Regions from separate parts of the Halomonas sp. NyZ770 genome, predicted to be linked through region 1. Evidence: predicted binding sites of a transcription regulator. Region 1 holds the regulator's gene; each other region holds the start of a gene.
The links. The regulator LexA, encoded in region 1, represses DNA repair genes until DNA is damaged. The targets are predictions, from matches to a motif close to TACTGTNTANNTANACAGTA.
Positions count from the first base shown of each region.

Region 1 (4,690 bases):
AGAACCCTCGCCAGGTTGCTGGCGAAACACGATACCACGACGCGCCCCTTGCACTTCGCAAGGGTGCTGGCCAGTGCCTTGGCGACATCGCCTTCGCTGGCCGACTGCCCTGGCATGGGGGCATTGGTAGAGTCACCCACCACCAGGTCCAGAGGGGCCAGCGCGCGGAAATGGGCGGCATTCACCGGCGCACCGATGAGCGGCTCCGGGTCCAGTTTCCAGTCACCCGTATGCAGAACCCGATAGTCGCCTGCCTGCATCATGATGGCGCAGCTTTCAGGTATGGAGTGGGTGACACTCAAGTAACGCAGGGTAAAGGGCCCGCGCTCAACCGCATCGCCGGGTTCGATGATTTCGATGGCAGCGCTGCTGAGCTGGTGTTCGGCAAACTTGTGGCGCAGCAGGCCCGCCGCCAGCGGGGTGGCAAAAATAGGGCAGCCCCAGCGCGGCCATAGCCAGGCGACGGCGCCGATGTGGTCTTCATGACCATGGGTGATGAACAGCGCGGCAGGCGTGATACCGAGGGTCTGCAGGGTGTCGGTGTTGGGTACCTGCAGCGGCGAGTTGGGCAGATCTTGACGAATCATCATGCCGCAATCGACGGCGATCCACTGATCGTCGTATCCATACAGCGTAAGATTCATTCCAATTTCACCGCATCCACCTAGCGGAAGCAGGTGCAGGGGCGGGCGGCGACGGGGACGAAGTTGAACGCGTGGTGGATGCATCGGTCATGAAAAGCCTGGGAAGTAATCTCTTAACTATACGGGAAGGGAGGGGCCTGTAACAATCATCGCGGCACTGCACCACAGTGCTTGGTCGCAGCGCTTGCGTTACACTAGCGCGCCTGGTGAGGCTTGCCTGTCGGCAGGTAAGTCCCTGGCGAACGTGCCGTTACATACGCAAGAGTGTTCATTGATGTCTCATTATTACCGTTTAGTTGTGTCGTGCCCGGATCAGGTGGGCATCGTGGCGCGTGTTTCCAGCTTCATTGCCCAGCAGGGCGGCTCGATTACCGAGGCCAGCCAGCACTCCGACCTGGAGACGGGTCGCTTTTTCATGCGTTACGAAATTCTCGCCGATTCATTGGGCATGTCGGCCGAGGCGCTGCGCACGGCGTTCGAACCCGTCGCCGCCGAATTCGATATGCAGTGGTCACTGGTGGACACCCAGAAGCGCCGCCGCGTGGTGTTGATGGTGTCGCGGGAATCCCACTGCCTGGTGGATCTGCTGTATCGCTGGCAGGCAGGCGAGTTGGATTGCGATATCGTCAGCGTCATTTCCAATCATGACGACATGCGTTCACTCACCGAGTGGTACGGCATTCCTTATCATCACGTGCCGGTGGACCCGGCCAACAAGCAGGCGGCTTTCGAGCAGGTACAAACCCAAATCGATGCGGCACGGGCCGACTGTGTCGTGTTGGCGCGGTACATGCAGATACTGCCCCCCTCGTTGTGCGAGCGCTATGCCGGGCGCGTCATCAATATTCATCACAGCTTCTTGCCCTCCTTTGCCGGGGCAAAGCCTTACCACCAGGCTTACGAGCGTGGCGTCAAGCTGATCGGTGCCACCTGCCATTACGTGACCGAAGAGCTGGATGCGGGGCCCATCATCGAGCAGGATATCCATCGGGTAAGCCACTGCCACACGCCCACCGACCTGGTGCGCTTTGGCCGTGATGTGGAAAAAGCCGTGCTGGCTCGCGGCCTGCGCTGGCATCTGGAAGACCGCGTATTGATTCACGGTAACAAGACCGTCGTGTTCAGCTAACTCGCCCACCGGGGAGGGGCGCCATGTCCTTTGCACAAAGCGTGCTGGCCACCTGGGCACTGCTGGTTACCTGGCTGGTGTCGGCAGGTGCGCTGGGGTGGGTGCTTTGGCAGCGCCCCTGGCAGCCGCTGCTGGAAGATACCGGTTTGCAGCATCGCTGGATGGCCGCGACGCTTGCCGTGATGCTGATGTGGCAGCTGCGGGCCCAGGCGGTCGATTGGTTGACCCTGCATCTGGTGTTCACGGTGCTGATGACATTGGTGTTCAAGGTGCCCCTGGCCTTGATCAGCAACCTGCTGCTCAACGTGGCGATGGTGGTGATCGGGCGCAATGCCTGGGAGCTGTTGGGGCCCAACGTGTTGGTGACGGGACTGGTGCCCGCCGTGATCACGGGGGTGGTATGGCGTATCGTGGATCGCCGCTTGCCGGACAATCTGATGGTGTTTCTGTTTGCCTGCGGTTTTTTCGGTGCTGCGCTGGCCACGCTAGGAGGCGGGCTGGCGGCCGTGGGGTTGATTCTGGTGGCGGGCACCGACCCTGAAGCGATCTATCTGGCTCAGGAGTATGCCCGCTTTTTACCCTTGCTGATGCCCTCGGAAGCCTTCATCACCGGCATGCTGCTGAGTATCTTGCTGGTCTACCACCCGCACTGGGTCGCCACGTTCAACGACCATCGTTACATCGATATGCAGTAGGCGGTGGCTTGGTCCAGTGCCCTGGCCCAGTATTTTAGCCCAGTGCCTGGCCGTTCCCGCCTCGGATGACGCCTACCCCGACGCCTTCGATATCCAGCTGTTGAGTTCTCAGGTCGATTTCGATGGGGGCGAAGTCTTCGTTCTCGGCGAGCAGCGTGACGTGATGCCCCTGACGTTTAAAACGCTTGACCGTGACTTCGTCTTCCAGGCGCGCGACGACGATCTGACCGTCACGCACGCGGTCGGTACGATGCACCGCCAGCAGATCGCCTTCCAGAATGCCCACGTCCTTCATCGACAGGCCGCGAACTCGCAGCAGATAGTCGGCCTTGGGGGTGAAGTACTCTGCAGGGAGCGGGCAGTAACGGTCGATATGCTCCGCTGCCAGAATGGGACTGCCCGCCGCGACTTCGCCAATGACCGGCAGCCCGCTGGGCGTGGCATCGTTGGCGGCGCTGGCAGGCTCGGCTGCCGGGGGCGTGGCGTCGAGCGGTTCCTGGTTGGGCAGGCGAATGCCGCGGGACGTATTGCGAATGATGCGAATGGCACCTTTGCGCTCCAGAGCGCGCAGATGCTCTTCGGCGGCGTTGGGGGAACGAAAGCCCAGCGCCTTGGCGATTTCGGCGCGGGTAGGGGGGTAGCCAAGCTCGCCCATGGTCTTCACGATAAAATCATATACATGCTGCTGGCGTGCGGTGAGTGGGCGTGACATATCAGACTCCAAACAGTGAAAAGACAGTCGCTACATGTCCGTAAAATCAGTATGTGTTTAAGTATACAGTATGTTGCTCTGTCCAGTACATGATGAGTTGCAATCCGTACCGTGGCACGCAGCCTGAACCTTGAGCGGGATAATCGTTTGAGCCAGCAGGGGTAATGGCATACTATTCGCCAACGCGATCGCCATGTTTTAAACACCTGTTTTGGGAGGGCGCTATGGCCCAGTCGGATACGGTCACACGTATTTTGGATACGGCAGAGGTGCTCTTTGCAGAGCGGGGGTTTGCCGAGACATCACTGCGCAATATCACCAGCAAAGCGCGGGTCAACCTTGCTGCCGTCAATTATCACTTCGGGTCGAAGAAAGCGCTGATACAGGCGGTATTTGCCCGTTACCTGGACCCGTTCTCCGAACGCTTCCATACTGCGCTGGACGAGCTGGAAGCGCGCTACGAAGGCCAGGCCATTCCTCTGGAGGTGCTGCTGGAAACCATGGCCACTACCGTGCTGGCCGTGCCTGCCGAGCGGCATAGCCTGAAAGTGTTCATGCGGCTGCTGGGGCTGGCTTACAGCCAGGCGCAAGGACACCTGCGTCGCTACATTCAGCAGCAGTATGGCGATGTCTTCACGCGCTTCACGGAGTTGGTGCGCCGGGCGACCCCCGAGCTGCCAGATGCCGAGCGTTTCTGGCGGCTGCACTTCATGCTGGGCACGGTGATTTTCACTCTGTCTGGCCTGGATGCACTGCGCGATATCGCCGCCAAGGATTATCAAGAGCAGGTAACGGTACGCGACTTGATCCGACGTCTGCGCCCCGTCGTGGTGGCGGCCATGAGCGCGCCGATGCCGTTGCCCGCAGCAACCGTGGATGAGAAGCCCCATGCACACGCCCAGATTGGCTGACCTGCCGCCCGTTGACGGTGGCTGGATGGAAATCGACACCGAGGCCCAACGCCTGCGCTGGTGGCAGGGGAGCGCGCTAGAGCATGAATGCGCCATTTCGACGGGCAAGGCCGGCGTAGGGCAAGAAGAGGGCAGTGGACGTACTCCGTTGGGTTGGCACTACATTCGAGCAGCGATTGGCGATGGGCTACCCGAGGATGCGGTCTTTCGGGGGCGTCGTTGGACCGGAGAGGTCTACTCTGCCGATTTGGCGGTCGAATTCCCCGAGCGCGACTGGATCTTGACCCGCATACTGTGGCTATGTGGCCTGGAGCGCGGTATCAATCGCGGCGGCTGTGTCGATTCCCAGCGTCGCTACATCTACCTGCACGGTACTCCCCCTGACCAGCCCATGGGCCTTGCTGCTTCTCACGGCTGTGTGCGTCTACGTAATCCCGACCTGCTCTGGCTTTTCAAACGGGCTGTGCCGGGTACGCCAGTATGGCTGCATTGACGTTTTCCCCGCTGGCATACTCCACATTTTGAAAGATCACACGGGTGGTCTAGAATGACGCCCTTTTTCCTGGACCCAGTACGATGACTCAACCTTTAGGCCCGGT
Region 1 is NZ_CP085143.1:2,108,659-2,113,348, reverse strand. Features, by position in the region: gene LG409_RS09710 (ribonuclease J) at 1-644, opposite strand, end outside; gene purU (formyltetrahydrofolate deformylase) at 919-1,773, shown strand; gene LG409_RS09700 (energy-coupling factor ABC transporter permease) at 1,797-2,468, shown strand; gene lexA (transcriptional repressor LexA) at 2,503-3,180, opposite strand; gene LG409_RS09690 (TetR/AcrR family transcriptional regulator) at 3,405-4,091, shown strand; gene LG409_RS09685 (L,D-transpeptidase) at 4,069-4,584, shown strand; gene nagZ (beta-N-acetylhexosaminidase) at 4,668-4,690, shown strand, end outside.

Region 2 (4,690 bases), 1.0 Mb from region 1:
CATGGACAAACTAATCACCTTATGGGAAGGCTCCGGGCTCTATAACCTGGAGCTTGGCCAGGCGGTCATGATTCTGGTAGGGCTGGGGCTTTTGTACCTGGCGATCTATAAGAAATTCGAGCCGCTGCTGCTGGTGCCGATTGGTTTCGGTGGCATCCTGGCCAATATTCCGGAAGCCGGGCTGGCCATTTCGGCGCTCGATCAGGCCATCGAGGTGGCCAAGCCTGCCGTGCTGCAACAGATGGCGGCTGCGCTGGGCGTTACCCTGGACCCCTTGGCGGGGGTCGAGGGGTGGCGTGAGGTGCTGAAAGCCGTCGCTCACGATACGGCGGCCTACGATCAGCTACGTGTGGCCAAGGATATTGCCCTGGGCGCAGGCTACAACGATGGCATGCTCTACAGCTTCTATCGTGTTGCCATTGCCTCGGGCATTGCACCACTGCTGATCTTCATGGGCGTAGGTGCGATGACCGACTTTGGTCCTCTGCTGGCCAACCCGCGTACGCTGTTTCTGGGGGCGGCCGCCCAGTTCGGGATTTTTGCCACGCTGTTTGGTGCAGTGCTGCTTACCTCTCTGGGCGTCATGGACTTTTCGCTCAATCAGGCGGCCGCCATCGGCATCATCGGTGGGGCGGACGGGCCTACGTCGATCTATGTGTCCAGCGTCCTGGCGCCAGAGTTGCTGGGGGCCATTGCCGTCGCGGCCTATGCCTACATGGCGTTGGTGCCACTCATTCAGCCGCCGATCATGCGGCTGTTGACCACCGAGAAAGAGCGCAAGATCACCATGACGCAGCTGCGTCCGGTCTCCAAGCTTGAGAAGGTGATCTTCCCGCTGATGCTGCTGATTGCCGTCGCGCTGTTCTTGCCGGATGCAGCGCCGCTGCTGGGCATGTTCTGCTTTGGCAACCTGATGCGTGAGTGTGGCGTGGTGGAGCGGCTGTCGGACACCGCGCAGAATGCGCTGATCAATATCGTGACCATCATTCTGGGCTTGTCCGTGGGCTCCAAGCTGATGGCCGACAGTTTCCTGACGTTCGAGACGTTAGGGATTCTGGGCCTGGGCATCGTTGCCTTTGGTATCGGGACGGCGGCGGGTGTATTGATGGCGAAGCTCATGAACATGGTCAGCAAGATGCCCATCAACCCGTTGATTGGCGCGGCTGGCGTTTCGGCAGTGCCGATGGCGGCGCGGGTTGCCAACAAGGTGGGGCTGGAGGCAAACCCGCATAACTTCCTGCTGATGCATGCCATGGGGCCGAACGTGGCCGGGGTGATCGGCTCGGCGGTGGCCGCCGGGGTCATGATCAAGTACCTGGGATAGAACGGGTGACTGGGATAGAGTCGAGTTGAACCTGAGTCCTTTCACGGCTTGCCGAGCTTTCATCGGCAGGCCGTGTACTTACTTACAGCGCTTCGAACGCCACGGTCGTTTTCAGTCGATTCTCCAGGCTGCCGATATCCAGCGCTACATCGCTGGGCCAGCCGATGGTCAGGCACACGCCATGCCCATCGTACTCAGCCTGTTCCACAGGCAGTGCCTGCTCTTCACACCAGGCTCGGGCCTGCGCCTCATGGGCGAAGCCAACACGTAACCGATAGCTGTCGCGCTCGATCACCTCCCGGGTAGGCAGTGTTTCCAGCCCCGCGTTGACGGCCTGGGCGTAGGCTCTGGCCAACCCACCGGTGCCCAGCTTGGTACCGCCAAAGTAGCGAATGACCACGCAACCCACTTCCCCTAGCTGGCTACCTTGCAGCGCCTGAAACATGGGGCGACCCGCCGTGCCGCCGGGCTCGCCGTCATCCGAAAAGCCAATGCGGGTCTGCTCCCCCGGTGGGCCGGCGATAAAGGCGGTGCAGTGGTGGCTGGCATTGGGGTGGGCGGTTTTGGCGGCCTGGAGCAGGGCATCGAAGGCGCTGGTGCTGGGGGCATGGCATAGCCAGGTCAGAAACTGACTTTTCTCTACTTCGATCTCGGTAGAGTGCCACGCCTCGGGAGCGATGTCAGGAATGTGGTAACGCAAACAGAACTCCTCGCCAACATAAGGACGAATCAGTGATGCTGAGTCTGCCGAGTGTGGTGTGCCACGCCCATGACCATGCCCAGCACCTGGATATCACCATTATGCAGGAATAGCACGGGCATCGCTGCATCTTCCGGGCACAAGTGGACCCCCAGGCGGGTAATGGATAAATGCTTCAAGGGAAACTGGTGGTCGTTGATGGTCAGGGTGGCCGTTTCCTGCTGGGTGTCGTGCTGATGGCGATGAATGATGAGCAGATCACCGTCGAAGAGCTGGCTGGCCTGCAAGCGGTCGCCACGAATGCGTAGGGCATAGGTGTTGTGCCGGGTCACTTGACCGTCCTGGTTTACCTGGCGAGGGGGAGAGGCAAGGCGCTGACGCAGGTTAGACGGTGGCAGCGGTTGAGAAGGTACGTGAGACGTTATCTGGGGGGCGAAGCAGATCGTCATTGTGTGTTCTCCCATGTAGCGCCTGTGCCAAGGCGGTCGAGTGAGCGAATGGATAGGCGTGGTTGAAGAGGTGTCTATCCATACAGTAGTTACAGTATAAGCCTGTTTTTGCATACAGTACTAGTGCTGTTTGAAGCGTGGCTTTTGTGGCGAGGGCTTGAGCTGTGTCATGCTGCGACCCCAGGCCGCAGAGCGTGACTGGCGAAAAAGCGCCTTTCCGTGTAGAGTTCGACCCAAAATTAATGCGTCTGGAGAGTCTCTTGAGCCTGTGCCTGCAAGCCCGACAACTGGCCTGTGAACGCGATGATCGTTGGCTATTTGAAGGACTTGACCTCGACATCAAGGGCGGCGAGATCGTCCGCATCGAAGGCCCCAACGGCAGTGGTAAAACCACGTTGTTGAAGATCCTCTCCGGCCAACTGACCGACTACCGTGGCGAGCTATTCTGGAACGGTGCCCCCATGCACCAGACCCGTGAACATTTTCTCGCAAACCTACTCTATCTAGGGCACGCCCCCGGCGTTAAAGCGGGCCTCACGCCGTTGGAAAATCTGGCGTGGTATCAAGCGCTCAATGGTGAAAAAGGCAGCGATCAACAGCGTGAGCAAGCGCTGTTCGAGGTTGGTCTGGTGGGCTTTGAAGATGTCCCGGCAGGACAACTTTCCGCTGGTCAGCAGCGGCGTATTGCCTTGGCAAGGTTGACGCTGACGCCGCGCGCGCTATGGGTCCTGGATGAGCCTTTCACGGCGATTGACCGCCACGGTGTCATGGCGTTGGAAGCGCAGCTGGTCGCACATGCTCAGTCTGGCGGCTGTGTTCTGGTGACGACCCACCATGCACTGACCGAATCATCGGTGCTGAGACGTATTCAGCTGGGCTAAAAAGGAGTCAGCGTTGCAACGTTCACACGCCCTATCTTCACACGCCCTATCTTCACACGCCCTGTCGAGTGCCCCTGAGGTGGTCCTGCATACCCCGCAGGGGGGGGTTGGAGTGGCCATTCATGCCACGCTCAAGCGCGACCTGACGCTGATGTTGCGGCGCAAGGGTGAGGTGCTGAACCCGCTGGTGTTCTTTGCACTGGTCATCACGCTGTTTCCCATTGGCATCTCGCCTGACCCTGTCTTGCTGGCCAGCATTGCGCCGGGACTGCTGTGGGTAGCGGCGTTGCTGGCGGCCCTGCTGTCGCTGGATAGCCTGTTTCGCAGCGATTACGAAGACGGCAGCCTGGAGCAGCTGCTGTTGGCCCCTCAGCCGCTGGCGGCGCTGGGGCTTGCCAAGGTGGCCGTGCATTGGCTGTTGACCGGGCTGCCACTAGCGCTGATGGCGCCGGTGCTGGGTATCATGTTGTCGCTACCAGCAGGCAGCTACGGGGTGCTGGCGCTGTCGTTGGCGCTGGGCACCGCGAGCCTGAGCCTGATAGGGGCCATTGGCGCGGCGCTGACCGTGGGGCTGGCCAAGGGCGGGGTACTGCTGTCCCTGCTGGTGCTGCCGCTGTATATCCCGGTTCTGATTTTTGGGGCGGGCGCGGTACAGGCCGCCATTCTGGGTGATGGGATGGCCGCTCACCTGGCCATACTGGGGGCGCTGCTGGCGGTGTCGCTCATGCTGGCACCCTGGGCGATTGCCGCGTCGCTACGCATCAGTATTAACGGTTAAAGGATGGGAAGACCATGTGGGGCTTTATAAATAAACTGCGATCTCCCAAGTGGTTTTATGCGATCAGTGCCAAGCTACAGCCCTGGTTCTGGGTGGCAGCCGCGCTGTTGCTGGCCGTGGGCAGCGTATGGGGGCTGGTGTTCGCACCCGCCGACTACCAGCAGGGCAACAGTTTTCGCATTATCTACGTGCATGTGCCTGCTGCGTTTCTGGCCCAGTCCATCTTTGTCTCCATGGCCATTTCCGGGCTGGTGTTCATGGTCTGGAAAATCAAGGTCGCCGACATGCTGGCCACCGTGATTGCCCCGCTGGGCGCTGCCATGACCTTCATCGCGCTGTTTTCCGGCGCCGTCTGGGGCGTGCCCACCTGGGGCACCTGGTGGATGTGGGATGCTCGGCTCACCTCGATGCTGATCCTGCTGTTCCTTTATCTTGGGGTCATCGCTCTGCGTGGCGCCTTCACCAGCCGTAACAGCGGGTCGCGGGCGGCTTCCATGCTGGCCATGGTGGGCGTGATCAATATTCCGATCATCAAATACTCCGTCGATTGGTGGTACA
Region 2 is NZ_CP085143.1:3,111,796-3,116,485, reverse strand. Features, by position in the region: gene LG409_RS14420 (sodium ion-translocating decarboxylase subunit beta) at 2-1,324, shown strand; gene LG409_RS14415 (IMPACT family protein) at 1,407-2,024, opposite strand; gene LG409_RS14410 (LexA family protein) at 2,054-2,473, opposite strand; gene ccmA (cytochrome c biogenesis heme-transporting ATPase CcmA) at 2,734-3,354, shown strand; gene ccmB (heme exporter protein CcmB) at 3,416-4,132, shown strand; gene LG409_RS14395 (heme ABC transporter permease) at 4,147-4,690, shown strand, end outside.
Region 2: a site for LexA is predicted at 2,574-2,593, ahead of LG409_RS14410 (LexA family protein). Genes of this name have one in related genera too.

Region 3 (4,690 bases), 240 kb from region 1:
GGCCCGGTGCAGTGGCTGGGCCAGCGTGTTGGTCTATCGCGGGAAGCGTGCTATGCCCAGCGCTCCCCGGAGGCCAAGGCACGTTTGCTGGAGGCGCTGCCATCGCCCACGCTGTACGTGGGCGATGGGGTCAACGACACGCTGAGCCTGGCAGCAGCAGCGGTGGGCGTGGCCCCGCTGCACGCCAGCGACGCTGCCCGGGAAGGGGCCGCTGCTCAGCTGCTGTCTCCCGGTATTGCGGGGGTCGCCAGGCTGTTGAGGGTTGCGCAGCGAACGCGTCGCATCATGGTCCAGAACCTGCTGTTATCGGCGCTCTATAACACTCTGGCGCTGGGGTTGGTGGTCACCATGGCCATTCCCCCGCTGATTGCTGTGCTGGCCATGGCCGCCAGTTCCCTCAGCGTCACACTCAACGCCGCGAGGCTGACCTGGGCCGAGCCCGATGCGCCTTGGCCTACTCACGGTAGCCCAACGCCTCACCCAGCCGCTGAGCATGTTGCGCCACCCAGCGCGGATCGATCGCGCCCCACTGCTTGATGACGTAGTGGCCGATGTTATGGCGCTCGCCGTCGCCTTTTTCGAACACGCACTCGATGTCCAGTTCGCTCAGCGAGGCGATGGTATCCTGAGCCGTGCGCCTGGGCATGCCGGTGGCTTCCATCAGCGCAGGCACGCTGGAAATGCCTTGTTCGATCAAGTGGGCCACGTATAGGCGGCGGTAAAAGCTGGATTTTGTTTTACTGAGCGACATAGCGAGGGCGTCTTCTTGGTGATGTGTACTCCAGCAGTCTAATCAAATAAATCCCCCTGTGCCCGCGGTGGCCGAAAGTCACGGGTGTTCAAGCCCTGCTCGGTGCGCGATTGCATGTTCCATTGACGGCTGGCGCGTTGGAAACGCTGGGCGATCAGGTCGGCAAAAACCCCTTCCCCACGAAAGCGCTTACCAAACCGTGCATCGTAGTTCTGGCCGCCTCGACACTGGCGCATCAAGCTCATGACCTTGGCGGCACGTTCCGGGTAATGGGCGTTCAGCCAGGCTTCGAACAGAGGGGCGACTTCATGGGGCAGTCGCAGCAGCATCCAGGTCGCGGTACGCGCCCCCGCCCGGCTGGCCGCTTCGAGGATGCGCTCGATTTCATGGTCGGTGAGTCCCGGGATGATCGGTGACACCAGCGTGCCTACCGGTATGCCTGCCGTGTTCAGCTCGCGAATGGCTTTCAAGCGTGCCTGGGGCGATGCCGCCCGAGGCTCCAGCGTGCGCTTGAGGTTGGCGTCCAGGCTGGTCAGGCTGACGAACACCCGTACCAAACGATGCTCCGCCATTTCCGCCAGCAGGTCCAGGTCGCGAAGGACCAGCGTGCTCTTGGTCACTAGGGTGACCGGGTGGCGACAGGCCAGCAGCAGCTCCAGCAGGCGCCGGGTCGTCTGGTAAGTGGCTTCCAGCGGCTGGTAGCAGTCGGTGTTGCCAGACAGGTTGATAGGGCGGCAGACATACTGCGGATGGCAAAGCTCCTGTTTTAGGTGCTCGACCAGGCCGCTGCGGGCGATCAGTCGGGTTTCAAAATCGAGCCCCGGCGACAGGTCCCAATAGGCGTGGGAAGGGCGGGCATAGCAATACACGCAGCCATGTTCGCAGCCACGATAAGGGTTCAGGGAGCGGTCAAAGGGCAGATCGGGTGAGCGGTTCCAGGAGAGCGCGCTTTTGCTGGGCTCTTCGCGCACTTCGGTAGCCAGCGATGGGCGAGCTTCCTCTTGCCACCAGCCATCGTCCTCCATGACGCTGTGGGTCGGTGAAAAACGGTTATGGGGGGCGTAAGTGGCACCGCGACCTTTATGCACGGCGGATCGGGGAAGGTTATGGGCCGTCATCAGGAGCCTCGCGCTGAGCTACCTAAGGTATGTGTATCCATACAGTATAGGGTGTTTGTCATGCTCTGCAAGTAGGGGGCACCGGTAGGCCATCAACTGCTCGATGCCGTTGGGAAATACCACTGGGCAACGTAAACTGACTGCTATTGCCCATATGAGAAAGTCACCATGAAACACCATGAAGCCAGCCCAGCAGTGGCGTTGATCATTATCGACATGCAGCAGGGCATGGCGACGCCTGACGCGGGAGCACGCAATAACCCGGAGGCAGAGGCCAATATTCAGCGCCTATTGATGGCCTGGCGGCAAGCTGCCGGGGTGGTCGTACATGTGCGACATATCTCGCGCTCACCTGGCTCACCGTTTTGGCCCGGGCAGAGCGGCGTCCTGTTTCAGCCAGCGCTAGCGCCCTTGCCCTCCGAGCATGTGGTCGAGAAGAACGTGCCGGACGCGTTCGTTCACTCAGGCCTGGAGCGCTGGTTGCACGTTCGGGGCATCCGTGATCTTGTGGTGGTTGGGGTGAGCACCAGCAACTCGGTGGAAGCCACGGCGCGCACCGCAGGCAATCTCGGTTTCGATACCTGGGTCGTGAGCGACGCGACGTTTACGTTTGCCAAGTGCGATTATGCGGGCACGAAGCGTACTGCCAATGAGGTGCACGCCATGTCGCTGGCCAATCTGGCGGGGGAGTATGCGCAGATCGTGGATACGCAAGGAGCGCTGGCGCGGTTTACCACTCGCCGCGGCGAATGAGCGATGCTTCCTCGACGGCGGGGTTGTAGAGGTAGCACCAGGCATCGCCATGAGAGGTCGCCAGCACCGTCCGGTCGTACATCCCCTCTGTCGGAGAGTGGTGCAGGTAATCTTCCAGCTCATCGAGCCGGGCTAGCCGCTCGGCATCAATGGCATACACTTCCACCAAAACGCCTGTGGAGGGCATGAGCTTGGCGCCGGGGTAGGGGCCCAGGTCGTAAAGCGTAATCGACGTTAAGCAGTCCTGGCCCAGCATGTCTGCGCCGCCCAGCCAATGATGATTGCGATGACCGTGCTTTAACGTGCCGTATACCGCCACGCGGGAGCAGCGTTGGATTGCCTGTTGTAGATGCTGCATGACGTTCACACCTTGTAAAACATGAGACGAGCCATTGCGAAAGCGCCTGGGCAGGTTGCCGAGGCGCTTTGCTTACTGAGCCATAAGCCTACCGCTTCTTGCGAGCGGGCTTTTTGTCTCCGGCTTCGGGGTCTGTGCGGTGTGCGGTGCCCGGGAAGTGGGCGCGGACGAGTTCCAGCAGGCCCTGGGTGGAGGCGTCGAAGTCGGCGGCGTTGGCGTCGATGCGCTCGCTGATCTCACCGGCAATGCGTTTGCCGAGCTGCACGCCCCACTGGTCGAAGGAGTTGATGTTCCAGATCACCCCTTGAACGAACACCTTGTGCTCATACAGCGCAATCAGCGCGCCGAGGTTTTTCGGCGTCAGCTCGTCCAGCAGCAGCGTGCTGGAAGGGCGGTTGCCGGGGCAGCTGTAGGGGTCCAGTTGGCTCAGTTCTTTGCTGTCGCCCTGGCTGCCTTCCATGAAGGCGTTGGCCTGGGCCAGCATGTTGGTGAGCAGGGCAAAGTGGTGGTCTTCCACGCCCGGCTCCGGCTTGAGCGAAGCGATGAAGTCGATGGGCACGTAGCGGGTGCCCTGGTGCAGCAGCTGGAAGAACGCGTGCTGGCCGTTGGAGCCGGTTTGCCCCCACACGATGGGGCCGGTTTTGTAATTCACCGGGTGGCCGAAAATATCCACCGACTTGCCGTTGGACTCCATGTCCAGCTGCTGCAGGAAAGAGGGCAGCTGGTTCAGCGCCTGGTCGTAGGGCACGATGGCCTGGGTTTCGGCGCCAATGAAGTTGATGTACCAAATGCCGATCAGCGCCATCAATACGGGCATATTCTGGGCGAACGGCGCTTCGATGAAGTGGCGGTCCATCTCGTGGGCGCCTTCCAGCAGCTCGATAAAGCCTTCGAAGCCAATCGAGAGCGCAATGGGCAGGCCAATGGAAGACCACATGGAGTAGCGGCCGCCCACCCAGGCCCAGAATTCGAATACGTTCTCTTCACGAATGCCGAACTCCATGGCCGCTTTGCGGTTGGTGGAGGCGGCAATGAAGTGCGCCCCCACGTCGGCGTCTTCCCCGGCGTTCTCCAGGAACCAGCGCCGCGCAGTCTTGGCGTTGAGCAGGGTTTCCTGAGTGGAGAAGGTCTTGGTAGAAACGATGAACAGCGTGGTCGCGGGGTCGAGCCGTGAGAGCACTTTCTGAATGTGAGTGCCGTCCACGTTGGACACGAAGTGAAAGTGTAGCTCCGGATGCCGGTATTTCAGCAGCGCCCGCACCGCCATGTTGGGGCCCAGGTCCGAGCCGCCAATGCCGATATTGACCACGTCTTTGATACGCTGGCCGTTGTAGCCTTTCCACTCGCCGTTACGCACCGCCTCGGAGAACACCTTGATCTGCTCGCGGGTGCGGGTGATTTCGGGCATCACGTCTTCGCCGTCCACGTAGACCGGCTCGTCGCCCAGATGGCGTAGCGCGGTGTGCAGCACCGGGCGGTTTTCGGTGACGTTGATGATGTCGCCGGAGAACATCTGAGCGCGGCGCTGTACCAGGGCCGAGTGGTCGGCCAGTTCGATCAGCTTGGCCAGTACCGCATCAGACACCTGATGCTTGGAGTAGTCCAGAAAAAGGCCTCCGACGCGCAGGCTCATTTTTTCGAAGCGCTTCGGGTCGTGGGAAAAATAGTCGCGAATACGGTCGTTGGCGGTTTGATCGCGCAGGCGCTCTA
Region 3 is NZ_CP085143.1:2,346,942-2,351,631, reverse strand. Features, by position in the region: gene LG409_RS10825 (heavy metal translocating P-type ATPase) at 1-537, shown strand, start outside; gene LG409_RS10820 (winged helix-turn-helix domain-containing protein) at 455-751, opposite strand; gene LG409_RS10815 (PA0069 family radical SAM protein) at 790-1,869, opposite strand; gene LG409_RS10810 (cysteine hydrolase family protein) at 2,038-2,622, shown strand; gene LG409_RS10805 (gamma-glutamylcyclotransferase family protein) at 2,600-2,980, opposite strand; gene pgi (glucose-6-phosphate isomerase) at 3,069-4,690, opposite strand, start outside.
Region 3: a site for LexA is predicted at 1,897-1,916, ahead of LG409_RS10815 (PA0069 family radical SAM protein). Genes of this name have one in related genera too.